Regions from separate parts of the Faecalibacterium sp. OF03-6AC genome, predicted to be linked through region 3. Evidence: predicted binding sites of a transcription regulator. Region 3 holds the regulator's gene; each other region holds the start of a gene.
The links. Region 3 encodes Rex, which represses fermentation and respiration genes when NADH is low (regulators of the CRP and FNR family bind a similar motif). Its sites were predicted from a motif close to ATTGTTAANNNNTTAACAAT; they were not measured.

Region 1 (5,502 bases), on a different contig from region 3:
TCTTCCTCTTCTTCCGGGGCGGGGGCGTTCTTCATGGCCATCACGTTGCAGATGATATACGCTGCGAACATGGCCAGAAGGATCAGGCCCACCGGGCGGGAGAAGTAGCCGGTGGTGTAGGCCACCCCGGCATAGAAGGCCGCTGCCACAAAGAAAAAAAGCACCGGCGTGCGCAGGCTCTTGGGGTCTACCTTGCCCGGCTTCACCGCAATGGTGATGGCCGCAATGAGCGATGCATTGCAGATGATCGAACCGATGGCGTTGCCGTAGGCGATCTCGCCGTGGCCGGTGAGAGCCGAGGTGGTGGAGACCATCACCTCCGGCAGGGTGGTGCCGATGGACACCACGGTGGCACCGATGAGCAGCTCCGGCACATGGAAGCGACGGGCAATGCCCGTGGCACCATCCACGAACCAGTCACCGCCCTTGATGAGGCACAGCAGGCCCACGATGAACAGCAAAACAGGAATGAGCATAGTTTTTCTCCTTTTGTTTTTGGCAGAGCGGCAATAAAAAAGAGACCTTTATTACATCCTGCCCAGAAATGGGAAGGTGTAATAAAAGTCTCAAGCATCCGGTGACACAGCGGGCATTTCTGCCGGGATGTCGCTGCGCCACAGCGCACCGTTTTTGCAAAACGAGCGCCCTTTACTCCCTTTTATCCGAAACGTATTATACCGGTTTTTGCACCAAAGTGCAAGAGGAACGTTGAAATTTCAGCCAGCCTTGGCTACTTTTTTGGCATTGGGATAAATGCGCTCCATGCGGGCATCGTCAAAATGCGCATCCAGCAGCGTATCGATGCTGTTTTTGGGCGCTTCGCCGCTGGTGCGGGCATCGTAGCGGGCAAGGGCCAGCGCACTGGTGAGCATGTTCACCGCCATGAATACGGCCAGCACCGCAGTTACCCACGGGCGGATATGGCTGCGCACCTTTGCCATGCCCTTTTCCACCAGCGGATAGCCGTAGCGCATCCACGCCACCGCTGCAATGCCCCAGAAAAAGCAGTACAGCAGGTTGATGCGCCCGCCCAGATTGAACTTGAACTTGCTGTAGTCCCAGAACACGGTGCCGAACAGCAGCTCGGTGACGGCGCTGCACACGTATTCGTACACACCGCCCATGACGGTGCCGAAGGCGAACAGATAGCGGTCGCTTTTGTCCTTTTCCTGCCGCAGCAGCACTGTAGCCATCACCAGTGCCAGCCCCCACACCACGCTGAACGGCCCCCAGACCAGACTGGAGCGGCTCATCCACACGCCTGCCGTCACGCGGCAGAACACCGTCTCCACCATGTCGCCCAGAAACGCGCCGATCACGAACAGCCACAGCAGGTCGGACACGCTGAGAAAGTTCTTTTCCCCCTTCCGGAGCGCAGTCTGCTCCTGCCGGGCCGCAGCCGGGTAAGCATACTGGATGCGTTTTTCAATGTAAAGCGCGATCCTGCGGCGCAGCGTGTCCGACCGCTCCCCCAGTCTCTGGTTGAGCTGCTCCAGCATCGGGTGCCGGGCCGCATACTGCTGCACCAGCACCGCCGAACCGATCTGGTCCAGTACCGCCACCGTCAGCGAGACCCATACTGCCGGGCGCAGCAGCCAGACAGGGATATGCGCGCACAGCTGCAGCAACACATTATTGCCCCACAGCACACTTGCCGTGCCCAGCGCACCCCACAGCAGCGAATACTGCAGGCACACATAGCCGTTCAGATTGAATTTTTTTCCGGAATAGTCCCACCACTTGCGGCGGTGCAGGCGTTCCAGCAGCTTGGCGGTGATCCATTCCATCACCGTTGCCGCCATCATACAGGCAAAGAACAGGTAGACCGGCTCGGTGCGCAGGTCGCTGAAACTCACGGCCAGCAGCACACCGGTGGTACCGTAGATAAAGCAGAACGGGCCTGCCGCCGCACCGCGGTTGGCAAACCTTCCGCCCCGGATGGTCGCGACTACCGTCTCAGCCACCCAGCCCAGAAAGGAATATACTAGATAAATAACACCCAGAGTATAGAAGTTCAGCGTCATAGGCATCCTTTCGCTTGTGGAATTTTGTCGATACACTGATTGTACCCGGTTTAAGCATATTCTACAAGAGCTGTTGTGAAAAATTCACAAAAGCCGTCCTGCCTGCAAAAAGGGCCGCCGTGCATTCAAACGCACAGCGGCCCTTTCTTATTGATTCAGTTTACAGCTCACAGCTGGCTCTTATACAGCTCCACGATCTCCTCCACGCTGGTGTCGCGGGGATTGCCGGGACGGCAGGCATCTGCAAATGCGGACTCGGCGAGGAACTGGATATCCTCTTCCTTCAGGATGCCGTGCAGATTTGCGGGGATGCCCACGTCTGCGCCCAGCTGCTTGACGGCGGCGATGGTTGCATCGGCGGCAGCAGCATCGTTCATCGCATCGATGCCCACAACGCCCATGGCCTTGCCCACGGCGCGGTAGCGCTCACCGGCAACGGACTTGTTGTACTCCAGACCCACCGGCAGCAGGATGGCGCAGGCCACACCGTGCGGGGTGTCGTATAGAGCGGACAGGCCGTGTGCCATGGAGTGGACGATGCCCAGACCCACGTTGGAGAAACCCATGCCGGCGATGTACTGGCCCAGAGCCATGCCCTCGCGGCCTTCCGGGGTGTTCTGCACTGCGCCGCGCAGGCTCTGGCTGATGAGCTTGATGGCTTCCAGATGGAACATATCGGAGATGACGCAGTGGCCCTTGGTGATGTAGCCCTCGATGGCGTGGGTCAGAGCGTCCATGCCGGTGGCGGCGGTCAGGCCCTTGGGCATGGAGGACATCATATCGGGATCGACCACGGCGATCTCGGGGATATCGTTGGTATCCACGCAGACGAACTTGCGCTTCTTCTCCACATCGGTGATGACGTAGTTGATGGTGACCTCAGCAGCAGTGCCGGCGGTGGTGGGAACAGCGATGGTGAACACAGCGTGCTTCTTGGTGGGTGCAACGCCTTCCAGAGAGCGGACATCCGCAAACTCGGGGTTGTTGATGATGATGCCGATGGCCTTTGCGGTATCCATGGAGGAGCCGCCGCCGATGGTCACGATGCAGTCAGCTTCAGCAGCCTTGAAAGCGGCCACACCGTCCTGCACGTTGGCGATGGTGGGGTTGGGCTTGATCTCGCTGTAAACAGCGTAGGCAAAGTTTGCAGCATCCAGCAGGTCGGTGACCTTCTTGGTGACGCCGAACTTGATCAGGTCGGGATCGGAGCAGACGAAAGCCTTCTTGTAGCCGCGGGCGGTCAGTTCGGGAACGATGTTCTCAATGGCACCGTGGCCATGGTAGGAGATGGTATTCAGAACAATGCGGTCAGCCATAGTTATTTTTCCTCCAAATCTCTTTTCCGCCGCTTTTCGGGCGGAACTCTCTATTTTTCAGCATAACACATTGTCAAAAACTTTGCAATGTGAAATTGTTTGAATTTATTGTAAATTTTTATCAATGTGCAGTGTTTTATGGGCACTTTTTCCAATTTCCCACAGTTTTATGTTGTTTTTTCTTTTTCCCCTTGACAAACAGAGCAAATCGTGTATTATTGTATCAAGCGCTTAACACAGTAAGACGAGGAGATGATACCATGGGCGAACAGTTTGATGCCAGCCGCCCGATCTATGCCCAGCTTGTGGAACGGCTGAAGGCCCGGATCCTGGCCGGCACCTACCCGCCGGGCGGGCATCTGGATTCGGTACGGGATCTGGCCGCAGCCGCCGGGGTGAACCCAAACACGATGCAGCGGGCCCTTGCCCAGCTGGAGACGGAAGGTCTGGTGCGCACCGAACGCACCGCAGGCCGCTATGTTACGGAGGACACTGCATTGATCGAACAGCTTCGCGCCGACACCGCCCGGACGCTGGCGTCGGATTTTCTGGAAAAGATGCGCGGCATCGGCTACAGTCCCGCACAGGCAGCCGCGCTTTTGGAACACTGGGACGCAAAGGAGGACCGCAATGAGTGAACTTTTGAGCTGTGAAGCACTGACCAAGTGCTACCAGAAGGATAAGACCGCACTGGAAAATGTAGACCTGCACATCGGCTTTGGCCGCATCGTGGGGCTGCTTGGCCCCAACGGCAGCGGCAAGACCACCCTCATCAAGCTGGCAAACGGTCTGCTGCAGCCCAGTGCAGGCAGCATCCGGATCGCCGGCATGACCCCCGGGCCGGACACCAAAGCCATCGTGTCCTATCTGCCGGATGCTGACTGGCTGCCGGACTGGATGCGTGTGGAGCAGCTGGTGGAAATGTTCCACGAATTTTATGCCGATTTTGACCCCGCTAAGGCAAACGAAATGCTGGCCCGGCTGGAACTGGAACCGAAGGCGCGGCTCAAGACCCTCTCCAAGGGCAGCAAGGAAAAGGTGCAGCTGATCCTTGCCATGAGCCGTGCCGCAAAGCTCTACCTGCTGGATGAGCCCATTGGCGGCGTGGACCCTGCTGCCCGGGACTATATCCTGAGCACCATCCTGAACAACTACAGCCGGGATGCGACCGTCATTCTATCCACCCACCTCATCGGCGATATCGAGCCAATTCTGGACGAAGCCGTCTTTTTGAAGGATGGCCGGGTGTTCGCCCACCGCAATGCCGAAGAGCTGCGCGAGACCGAGGGCATGAGCGTGGATGCATATTTCCGGGAGGTATTCAAATGCTGAAACAACTGTTAAAATATGAATTCAAGGCCACCGGCCGCACCTATGGCGGGCTGTATCTGGCCCTTGTTGCGCTGGCAGTGCTGAGCGGCTTTTCCCTGCGCAGCTCTTCCAAGGACGACTTTGCATCTCTGCTGCTGTTCGCCTATATGATCGTAGCCGTTGCGGTGGCAGTGGTGTCCGTGATGACCATTGTGACCCGCTTCACCCGCAATCTGCTGGGCCGCGAAGGCTACCTGATGCACACCCTGCCGGTGACGGAAAGCCAGCTCATCCTTTCCAAGCTGATCTCCAGCGTGGTGTGGATGCTTTGCAGCAGCATCGTGGGTATTTTCTCCTTTGCGGTGATGCTGCTGGCTCTGTCTCTGAACAGCGCGGCCCTGCAGCAGCTGCCGGAGCTGTGGCAGAAAGTGGTAGAGATCTTCCGAGAGATCTTCCGCATGACCGGCAGCTCCGGGTGGCTCTGGCTGATCTTTGAAACGCTGAACGGGCTGGTGGCACTGGTGTCCAGCATCCTGTGCATCTATGCCGCTTGCATGATCGGCCACCAGTTCAAAAAGCACATGGTCCCGGCCGGTATTCTGGCATTTTTCCTGCTGTCCTTCCTGCAGAACTGGCTGAGCTCCGGTGTCAGCAGTGCCGACATGCTGCAGGCTGTTTCCTATCCCACCCTTGGCGGTGTAGATGTTTCCATTGCTGCGCCCAGTGCGTTCACCACCCTGTTCGGGCTGGCGGTCAGCATTGCCTTTGCCGCAGGGTACTTTCTGCTGACCCGCTGGCTGATGGAGCATAAGCTGGATCTGGAATGATCTTAATGTCCTCCGCTTTCGCTC
Region 2 (5,502 bases), on a different contig from region 3:
TTTCAGGGTCGGCTCATAAATAATGACCGTTGCGCCTTTTGCTTTAATGCGCTTCATGACACCCTGAATGGAGCTCTGACGGAAGTTGTCCGAATTAGATTTCATGGTCAGGCGGTAAACGCCAATCGTGACGGATTTCTCCTTGTCCTCATCGAACTCATTCTCTGCATCGTAACCATAGTAGCCAGCGAGCTTCAGGACACGGTCAGCGATGAAGTCCTTACGAGTTCTATTGCTCTCAACAATAGCCTCAATCAGGTTTTCCGGCACATCTGCATAATTTGCCAGCAGCTGCTTCGTATCTTTCGGCAGGCAGTAACCGCCATAGCCAAAGCTCGGATTGTTGTAGTGGCTGCCGATACGAGGATCAAGGCAAACACCGTCAATGATCTGCTGGGTGTTCAGACCCTTACTTTCTGCATAGGTATCCAGTTCATTGAAGTAAGCAACACGCAGAGCCAGATAGGTATTTGCGAACAGCTTGACCGCCTCGGCCTCAGTGAAGCCCATGAACAGCGTGTCAATGTTCTCTTTGATTGCACCTTCCTGCAACAGACCGGCAAACTCATGAGCAGCTTCTACCAGACGCTCATCGTTCAGGTCAGTTCCAACGATAATGCGGGAAGGATACAGGTTATCGTAGAGGGCCTTGGATTCACGCAGGAATTCCGGGCTGAAAATGATATTTTTGCTGTTGAACTTTTCTCTTACACTTGCCGTATAGCCCACAGGAATCGTAGACTTGATAACCATGATAGCGTTCGGGTTATACTCCATGACCAGCTTGATCACAGCTTCGACGGCAGATGTGTCAAAGTGTTGGGTGTGGCTATCGTAATTTGTGGGGGCCGCAATCACAACAAAATCCGCATTCGAGTATGCAGCCTTTGCATCCAGCGTTGCAGTCAGATCCAGATCCTTTTCTGCCAGATATTTTTCAATATAGTCATCCTGAATCGGAGACTTCCGGTTATTAATCATCTCGACCTTCTCCGGGATAATATCCACAGCGGTCACATGATGATGCTGGGAAAGCAGGGTCGCAATCGACAAACCAACATAGCCTGTACCCGCAACAGCAATCTTATAATTTTCCACCTTTTTCTCCTCCTACGCTTTTAAAATCTATTCGTTAAAACGTTTTTCTCATCTATTTTCACATCAAACCAATATATTTCCAGACAGCACAAATAGCGGATAGGCTCGCTCGCCTGTCCGCTGGCTGTCACCCCACCCTCATGGTCGAGATTTCTTTCTGGATGGCATTGCTGCCATCCAAAAAGATCAGTCGTTCATTCTTCGGGTAAGAAAATATGAACTTCGGGTTGCGGAGCCTTTCATTCTCTGCCGTACCCTTGTCCCTATTATGACAGCCGCGTATTATATCTCCATCCCCTCTCCGCTGAATGGTCGGAACATATTTCTGGCAGATTCCAGCGTATTCAATTTTACTGGCATCATCGTACTCTGCACCACTCACATGATGGCCTGCTCTATTGTAGCAGGTCACGTCACAACCATTCTGTGCCATTCGGGTGCAGAGCTCTTTGACAACGATCTCTACTCCGCCCTCTCTCGACCACCTTTTGTGGCCAAAAACAGCAAGCCTCAATTTCTCTTTCATTTTTCCTTTCCCGTCGCTTTCCCCATTTAGGGATCTCATCCCCATACCGTGCCAAACTCCGGCCCGGTTTCCTTTACATCACAAAAAGCCCGGACGCATTTACGCCCAGGTTTTTGACTGATTTACGCCGCAATTCATTGACATTTTATTTCCAGAATCATCAATATCAATTTCGTAAATGTATTTATCGACACTAAAAACATTTTACCATTTTTTCCTTTGGGATACAATACTTTTCAGCTGTATCATTGCCTGCTTCATGGCTAAGATTTCCGTACTTTATTCCGTCTTTTTGTTGCAACATATTCATTTTGGAAAGAAACTCGTTCCATTGCTTTTTTCAGCAAAAAAACACCCTTCCCCTCACGGAAACCCGCAAAAGGAAGGGTGTTGAACTCAATATCCTGTTGTCATGCCAATCACAGCATGTTCGTACCGGCAAAGCCGGTATCAACTGTTATTCAGCACGGCACCTCAAGCGCTTTTGAGCGTAGAGCTATGATTAGCAGTTCTCAGCGAAGTACTTAATGGTACGGACCATCTGAGAGGTGTAGGAGTTCTCGTTGTCGTACCAAGACACGACCTGAACCTGATAGGTGTCGTCGTCGATCTTAGCGACCATGGTCTGGGTAGCATCGAACAGAGAGCCGTAACGCATGCCGATGACATCGGAAGAAACGATCTGATCCTCGTTGTAGCCGAAGGACTCAGAAGTAGCAGCCTTCATAGCAGCATTGATGGACTCCTTGGTGACATCCTTGCCCTTGACGACAGCAACCAGAATGGTGGTAGAGCCGGTGGGAACAGGCACACGCTGAGCAGAACCGATCAGCTTGCCGTTCAGCTCGGGGATGACCAGGCCGATAGCCTTAGCAGCGCCGGTGGTGTTGGGAACGATGTTCTGTGCGCCAGCACGAGCACGGCGCAGATCGCCCTTGCGCTGAGGACCATCCAGGATCATCTGGTCGCCGGTGTAAGCATGAACAGTGGTCATGATACCGGAGACGATGGGGTAGGTCTTGTTCAGGGTGTTAGCCATGGGAGCCAGGCAGTTGGTGGTGCAGGAAGCAGCAGAAATGACCTGATCCTCAGCGGTCAGGGTCTTCTCGTTGACGGAGAAGACAATGGTCTTCAGATCGTTGCCTGCGGGAGCAGAGATAACGACCTTCTTTGCGCCAGCCTGAATGTGAGCCATGCTCTTCTCCTTGCTGGTGTAGAAGCCGGTGCACTCCAGAACAACATCAACGTTCAGTTCGCCCCAGGGAGCGTCCTTTGCGTCCTTAACAGCGTAGATCTTGATCTCCTTGCCGTCAACAATGATGGAGTCCTCGGTAGCCTCGACGGTGTGCTTGCCCTCGCCGATCTTGCCGCAGAAAGAACCCTGAGCAGTATCGTACTTCAGCAGGTGAGCCAGCATCTTGGGGCTGGTCAGGTCGTTGATTGCGACGACCTCGTAACCCTCAGCATCAAACATCTGACGGAAAGCCAGACGACCAATACGACCGAAACCATTGATAGCAACTCTAACAGCCATGTTAATAGTACCTCCTAATTATTTTACCCATAATCGGATAAATCACGGTATCTTTATTTTAGACCAAAACGCAGAAAGTTTCAAGTATCTGCCAAAAAATTAACAAGACATTCACTGCATTTTTTGCTTTTGTACGATTTTAATTCCTTTCATTCCCTGCTTTTCGGCAATTGCGCCAACAGAGTGCCAACATTTTTGTCAGCTCTCCCCGTTCAAGCAGGCTGCAGCGCACGCTCCGCCAATGCCGCCCACGCAGCAAAGGCCCAGTCCGGCAAAGATCTCCGGCCAGACAGCCGGTGTGGCCCAGCTCAGGCCGCTCATCAAAACCAGTACGTAGGGCAGCTGCCAGCACAGGCAAAGTGCAAATGCGGCAAGCCCGGCTGCGCACAGTGTTTTGCCATTGCCCGGCTGCGGGACATGCAGCGCCCGGGCCAGCGCTGCCAAAAACACCAGTGCCGCAAGCGCCTGCCACACCGCCGCTGTAGGGGTCACGCGGTGCCAGCTGGAGCTGTTCTCCATAAAGCGCAGCAGCACGTTCCAGTAGAACAGCAGACTGCCCGCCACGGCCAGATACAGCCCGCCAAAGGGCTTTTTCCACTCGTTGGGGCTGAGCCAGCAGCGGCCTATGGTGCTGAGCCACGCGGAGCACAGGCATTCCAGAATGCACCGCACAAAGCCGCCCAGACCGGAAGCTGCGCCCAGCGCGATCTGTGCACCCGCTGCGGCCAGAAAACATACTGCACCGACAAAAGCCAGAATACCGGCCAGCGGCCTGCGGCTACGCACCGCTTCCGAGCGGGAAGGCTGTGTACGGCCCACAAGCACTGCAGCCAGCACCACGATACCCAGTGCCAGATAGCGCCACCACACCGAGCCGACCACGCACAAACCGGTGACGGCATCGGTGCCAAAGGCAAGGTCTGCCGCGCGCAGCACGCCCAGCAGAATGCTCAGGATAAAAACGAACAAAACAGAAGGATTCATCAGCGTTCCTCAATCGGCTTATATTTCTGGCGCACGCCCAGATACTTGTAAGCGGGACGAATGATACGGTTGGCGAATACCACCTCTTCCACGCGGTGTGCACACCAGCCGGGCACACGGGCAATGGCGAACAGCGGGGTGTAAATATCCTCAGAGATGCCCAGCATGTTGTAGATCAGGCCGCTGAACAGGTCCACGTTGGCGCACACCGGCTTGGTGCTGCCCTTTTCCTCGGCAAAGATGCCGGGGGCCAGCCGTTCGATGCTGCACAGCATATTATACTCTTCCTCAAAGCCTTTGTCGTAGGCCAGATGGCGGGCGCGCTGCTTCAGGATCACCTCACGAGGGTCGCTGATGGTGTACACCGCGTGGCCCATGCCGTAGATCAGGCCGGAGCCATCGCCCGCCTGCTTGCGCAGGATGCGGCGCAGATACTCGCGCACCTCATCGTCGTCCTCGGGGTTTTCCACATGCTTGAGGATATCCTTCAGCTGACGGTTCACCATCAGGTTGGCACCGCCGTGCTTGGGGCCCTTCAGTGCACCGATGGCCGCCGCGATTGCGGAGTAGGTATCGGTGCCGGAGGAGGACAGCACACGGGTGGTAAAGGTGGAGCAGTTGCCGCCGCCGTGGTCGGCGTGCACCAGCAGGCACATATCCAGCAGCTTTGCTTCCTCGTGGGTGAACTTCTGGTCCGGACGGTAGGTGCTCAGGATGTGCTCTGCCGTGCTCTGGCCGGGCTTGGGCAGGTGGAAGAACATGCTCTGCTTATCGTAGTAGCGGCGTTTCATCTGGTAAGCGTTCACCATCATGGTGGGCATGCTGGCGATCAGATTGATGCTCTGGCTCAGGATGTTCTCCAGACTCAGATCCTCGGCGTGCTCATCGTAAGAGTAAAGGCCCAGCACGCAGCGCTGCAGCTTATTCATGATATTGGGCGAGGGGGCGTTCATGGTGTCCATGAAGCCTTCCGGCAGGGCGCGGTGCTCTGCCAGGATCTCACAGAAATCGTCCAGCTGCTCCCGGTTGGGCAGACTGCCGAACAGCAGCAGCCAGATCACCTCTTCAAACACAAAGCGGTCATTGCGGTAGGCCTCGTCCACGATCTCGTTGATGTTCACACCGCGGTAGATCAGCTTGCCGGGAGTGGGGATCACATGGCCTTCCTGATCCTTTTTATAGCCCACAACGTCGCAGACGTTGGTCAGGCCGGCCAGCACACCAGTGCCATCCGGGTTGCGCAGGCCGCGCTTGACCCCCAGACGTTCGCTCGTCTCCGGATCGATGTAGTTGTTGGCAACATATTCCTCACACAAAGTCCGCATTGTGTTCGGGTCCAGCGTTGCCACCTCCGAATGTG
Region 3 (5,502 bases):
CATATCGGTGAAGCTGTAGTACAGCGACTGACCGAAGGGAACTGCCTTAAAGACGACGAAGCCGATGATCCAGGGAATCAGATAAAACAGACCCTGATATTTGTCCAGCCACTTCTGGAACGGGGTGCGCCCGACGGCGGGAGCATTGCTTTCTTTCATCTGGGAAATCCTCCTTTTTAAGGAATTTCGGAGCATGAGACGGACGAAGGGGGGGGTAACAGACCGGATACAGCTTTGTCAAGAATTTGTAACATATTCCTGACAAAAAAGGGGCATCTGCCGTATGGGCGGCAGGTGCCCCTCCGTTTTGGTCAAAGGGTGCCTTTTATGATATGTACGTCACCGCACACAGCGGCACTCTGAAGAAAAACTTAGCCGATGGTGTAACCAACAGACTCCATGCCGTCCAGCAGGGTATCAACAACATCTGCACCGGAAACGCCGTCGTAGTCAACGGTGTCGAACACTTCCTGATAGATGCCGGTGCCGGAAGCCTTCAGGTCGTTGTTCTCGAACAGGGGATCCAGCTTGTTGGTGGTGAAGGCCATGACCTTTGCATTTGCCTCAGCAACCAGATCCTTGACAGCGCCGGCTTCCTGAGCAGCAGCCAGACCAGCCTTGGAAGCGGGGATGCCGCACTCGGAACCCATGATGGCAGCGCCCTTGCCGTTGTTCAGCAGGAAGTCGATCAGGGTAGCAGCCTCAGCAACGCACTGGCTGGTCTTGGTGATAGCCAGACCCATGGAGACCTTGGAGAAGCCGCCGTTGTTGTCGCCGAACTTGATCTCTTCGCCAACGGTGAAGCCGTCCTTGTTGGCATCATCCAGAGCGGAGGAGTACTTGGAAGCAGCGGAATCCCACTCGAAGATACCTGCGATCTTACCGGTGATCCACTCGTTGGACTGGTGGGTAGCGGTATCGGAGTTAGCGGAGTAGTAGGTCTTCAGGTTCATCATGACGTGGCCATCCACCAGGCTCTTGATGAAGTCGATGCCCTCAGCGATCTCGTCCTCGGTGTAGTTCAGGGTAGAGGTGACGGGATCAGCCCAGTCCTTGCCGTACTTGGACTCGAGGTAGAACACCATCAGGATCATACGGTCGTATGCGCCCAGGTGCATGGGGTAGTAATCGTCGCCCAGCTTCTCCTGGAATGCCTTGCCGGCAGCCATCAGATCATCCAGAGACTTGGGAACTTCGGTGATGCCAGCCTTGTTGAAGGTGGTCATGTTCCAGAAGAAGATACGGCCGGTCATGGAGACAGGCACGCACTGCTGAGCGTTTGCAACGTAGCAGGCATCCAGAGCAGCGTCATCCCACTGGGTCAGATCCAGAAACTTGGAAACGGTGTTCAGATCCACGAACTTGCTGCCATCAGCAGAGTAGTTGTACAGCCAGTTCCAGTTCACCTGGCACACATCCTGTGCGTTGCCAGCGATGAAGGCAGCTGCCATCTTCTCTTCCCAGCCGGACCATGCGGCGAAGGTGGGCTCGATGGTGATGTTGGTGTGCTCAGCCTGGAACTCCTTGATGGCGTTCTGGTAAGCCTCGTGACGGCTGTCGCCGCCCCACCAGCTGATGGTCATGGAAACAGGGCCGTCAGACAGTGCCAGGCTCTCGTCTGCAGAAGCAGCGGGAGCGGAAGAAGCGGTGGAAGCAGCAGAGCTGGATGCAGCAGAGTTGCCGCCGCAGGCAGCCAGAAGGCCGGCAGCGCCCACAGCGCCGGTGACCTTCATAAAATCACGACGAGAAATTGCCATGCTCATTTTTGTTCTCCTCCTAAATACAGAAAACATCATCTCGAACGGGGGTTCTGCACATACCCCGTTGTATACAATTATGATAACAAAACAACAACCAAAAAGAAAGACGCAAATTGCAGATATCTAAACAAAAAACGTACAAATATTGCTCTTGTTTTCACGCGAGAATTGATGCCTTTGCTGAAATGAATAAACTTGGCTCGAAAAACTGTGCAACATGTATATTTCGCCATTTTGCATAGAAAACTGGGATGTATCATAGGGGGAACGTCGAATTTTGCAATAATTTTGTAAACATCCGGTTTCGGAACATGGAAATGTTGCATACATTGTGGCAGAGCAACACATTAAAATGGCCCGGATGCGGGCTTGCAAACTGATATATCAATAGTGCAAAAAATGTGCACTCTGATATATCAATCGCGTGAAGCGGGCATCCGGCACCGGTCTGCAGGCGTGGAAATCGGTGCTTCTTCGCCCTTTTGGGGGGTGAAGAAGCATCGACAGCGACATATTTTGCGCTGCTGCGTGGACAGCGCCTGTGGGCCGGGGAAAAAAAGAAAGACTGCCGTGTCGTTGAACACAACAGTCTTGTATACAAGCTTATTCGACCTGCGAAGCAGTTTTTTCGGCGTAGAACGCGCGTTTTGCCTTGAAGTAGCACTGGGGGCACATGCTCACGTACTGCACATCGTTTTCCAAATCGATGGCCACCTGCTCGCCCTCAAAGACGAACCTGCCGTTCACCCTGCGGCAGTTGCAGATGGCCTTGCGGCCGCAGGTGCAGATAGTCTTCATCTCCTCGATGGTGTGGGCCAGCTCCAGCAGGCGGGTGGAGCCGGGAAAGCCTTTGAGTGAAAAATCTGCCCGCAGGCCGTAGCAGATCACCGGAATGTTCAAATCCACCGTGACCATGAACAGCTGCTCTGCCTGCTGCGCAGTGAAAAACTGGCTCTCGTCGCACAGCACACAGGCCAGCGGCGCACCGTCAGCGTTGGCCGTGCGCACGGCCTCGAACACATCTGTCTCCGGCGGGATCAACAGATCAGCCTTGCGGCGCACGCCCAGACGGCTCACCAGCTCACCGCCGCCCTTGGTGTCCACCTGTGGCTTGAGAATCAGCACCCGCATCCCCTGTTCTTCGTAGTTGTGGGCTACCTGCATCAGGGCGGTGCTTTTGCCGCTGTTCATTGCGCCGTAGCGGAAATACAGTTTTGCCATTTGAAAAACTCTCCTTGCAGCAGAACCCTCTCAGTCAAAGCCTGAGAGGGTCCTTTTATTACTCTTGTTCCTTATAACAGGTATCTTCAGTCCTGATTGCGCAGGCGGTAGCCAAGGCTCATCAGGCTGTCGCCCAGATGGACGTTCTCCACCACCACATCGGGATACGGCACAGAGAGGTCATAGTGGGAGAAGTTCCAGAAGCCCTCGATGCCCAGATCCACCAGACGGCCGCTGACCTGTTCCGCACCATCGCGGGGCACACAGAGCACTGCGACCTTGGGGTGATGCTCGGCACAGAAAGACTCCAGCTCGTCGATATGGCGGATCTGGATGCCGCTGATCTCCTTGCCTACCTCGCTCTGTGCCACATCAAAGGCGGCGATCAGGCGGTAGCCGTTGGTATCGGTGGTGATAAAGCGGCTCACTGCCTTGCCCAGACGGCCGCAGCCGATCAGGATGGTGGGCAGGCGGTCACCGTTGCCGAACAGCAGGCCTTCCAGAATGGAGAGCAGGTTTTCCACCGAGTAGCCGATGCCCTGCCGGCCATTCACATCGCCGATGCAGTTGAAGTCCTGCCGTACCTGCGAAGCGGTGGTGCCCATCTGAGCAGCCAGCTCGCGGGAAGAAATGCTGTTGATGCCGTCCACCTGCAGAGAGCGCAGATAGCGGTAATATTTGGGAAGACGCTTGATAACGGGAAGTGAAGCCTTTGCAGGGGTGTTCATAGAATACTTTCTCCTTTCGCTCTATCGCAGTACTTGCCGCAGCTGCCTGCTTTACAGATGCGGCGCAGAGAAACCCCGATCCGTTTACGGGTCCATATTGCAGATATTACAATCAATTATTTAAAGTATACTGCACCGATGGAGAATGTCAAATCATTCTCAAAAAAAATTTATGAAATGTTACCGCTTTTTTGCTGCAGCGGGTCTGCATAGCCCGGCACAGGCTGGGGAATGCTGACAGAAAACGCAGGAGGAAAGCATATGAACGATGAAACGCAGCTGACCGACGAGCGTCGGCTGGAAAAGGAAGAGATCGAAGATCTGGGCACGGTCACGCTGGCCCGCGGGGAGCATGTGATCCACTGCCTGACCGTCATCGGCCAGATCGAAGGCCATTCGGAAGCGCCGCAGGGCCAGAAGACCACGAAGTATGAGCATGTGATCCCACAACTGGTGGCCGCGCAGGAGAACCCTCGCATCGAGGGCCTGTTGGTGCTGCTGAACACGGTAGGTGGTGATGTGGAAGCAGGCCTTGCGCTGGCGGAGCTGATCGCCAGCGTGTCCAAACCCAGTGCAACGCTTGTGCTGGGCGGTGGGCACTCCATCGGCATCCCGCTTGCCGTCAGCGCCCGACGCAGCTTCATCGTGCCCACAGCCACCATGACCGTGCACCCGGTGCGGCATTCCGGTGTCATTCTGGGGGTGCCGCAGACCATGCGCAGCTTTGAGCAGATGCAGCAGCGCATCACCGGCTTCGTAGCGGCCCACAGCGGCATGACCGAAAAACGCTACACCGACTTGATGCTCCACACCGGCGAGCTGGTGATGGACATGGGCACCGTGCTGGATGGACGCCGGGCCGTGAAGGAAAAGCTCATCGACGAGCTGGGCGGGCTTTCGGATGCGCTGGCGTGGCTGTATAAAGAGATCGAACGCAAATGAAGGCCGATTTTGTACAACAATAGGTTTGCCATTTTCTTCCCTGCGTGGTACAATAATAAAATCAAATAGTGTGTCTACTACAAACGCGGGGAACAAAGAAACATGGCAACAAAAAAACGTAAAACGACAACACGGCGCGCAGCATCGCGCAAAAAGCGGGCCGAGCAGCGGCTTCCGGCGGGGCTTGGCACCCTGTTTGCAGGCCTTTTGCTGGTGGTGCTGGCCTTTGTGGAGGGAGATTCGGCATGGAAGGCCCTGCACGATGTGCTGTTCGGACTTTTTGGCTGCGGCAGCTTTGTGCTGGGCGCGGCAGTGTGCTGCCTTGCTGTGCAGTATACCCGGGGCGAAGACCTTCTGCCCAAGATCTTCAAGCTGATTCTTGGGCTGGTGTTTGCCTGCGGCACGGTGATCGTTTTTTCTGATATCCAGCCGCAGGGCATGTCAGCATTTCAGATGACGGCTGCCTGCTACGCAAACGGTGTGAATGCATGGATCGGCGGCGGTGCGTTGGGCGCACTGCTGGGCGGCAGCCTGCTGCTGCTGTGCGGACGGCCCGCGGCAACCCTTATCATGATCGTGCTGGCACTGTGTGTCAGCCTGTACATTTTTGATCTGACCCCGGCAGAGGTGTGGCAGTGGCTGTGCGCTGCGTTTGGCGGCGTGCACGCAAAGGGTGCGGCCATGGCGCAGCAGAGCGCAGCCCGCCGCGCTGAACGTGCCGCTGCCCGCGCGGCAGAAGCCGAGGCTGAGGAAGACTACGACGAAGCAGAAGATGAATACCGGGATGAGGAAGATGCCGAAGAGGAGATGGAAACTCCGGCTTTCCGCATCGGTGTGCCGGACTGGCTGAA

Region 1: a site for Rex is predicted at 3,410-3,429, ahead of fucO (lactaldehyde reductase). Genes of this name have one in related genera too.
Region 2: a site for Rex is predicted at 3,246-3,265, ahead of gap (type I glyceraldehyde-3-phosphate dehydrogenase). Genes of this name have one in related genera too.

What each region holds. Positions count from the first base shown of each region.
Region 1 is NZ_QUEN01000001.1:356,818-362,319, forward strand. Features, by position in the region: gene DXA66_RS01645 (calcium/sodium antiporter) at 1-476, opposite strand, end outside; gene DXA66_RS01650 (putative ABC transporter permease) at 717-2,024, opposite strand; gene fucO (lactaldehyde reductase) at 2,192-3,340, opposite strand; gene DXA66_RS01660 (GntR family transcriptional regulator) at 3,601-3,978, shown strand; gene DXA66_RS01665 (ABC transporter ATP-binding protein) at 3,971-4,672, shown strand; gene DXA66_RS01670 (hypothetical protein) at 4,666-5,478, shown strand.
Region 2 is NZ_QUEN01000001.1:216,424-221,925, forward strand. Features, by position in the region: gene DXA66_RS00975 (nucleotide sugar dehydrogenase) at 1-1,098, opposite strand, end outside; gene DXA66_RS14730 (hypothetical protein) at 1,226-1,624, opposite strand; gene gap (type I glyceraldehyde-3-phosphate dehydrogenase) at 2,127-3,158, opposite strand; gene DXA66_RS00990 (hypothetical protein) at 3,357-4,142, opposite strand; gene DXA66_RS00995 (citrate synthase) at 4,142-5,502, opposite strand, start outside.
Region 3 is NZ_QUEN01000002.1:174,876-180,377, reverse strand. Features, by position in the region: gene DXA66_RS03035 (carbohydrate ABC transporter permease) at 1-159, opposite strand, end outside; gene DXA66_RS03030 (ABC transporter substrate-binding protein) at 372-1,763, opposite strand; gene DXA66_RS03025 (thymidine kinase) at 2,364-2,981, opposite strand; gene DXA66_RS03020 (redox-sensing transcriptional repressor Rex) at 3,068-3,709, opposite strand; gene DXA66_RS03015 (ClpP family protease) at 3,941-4,651, shown strand; gene DXA66_RS03010 (DNA translocase FtsK) at 4,754-5,502, shown strand, end outside.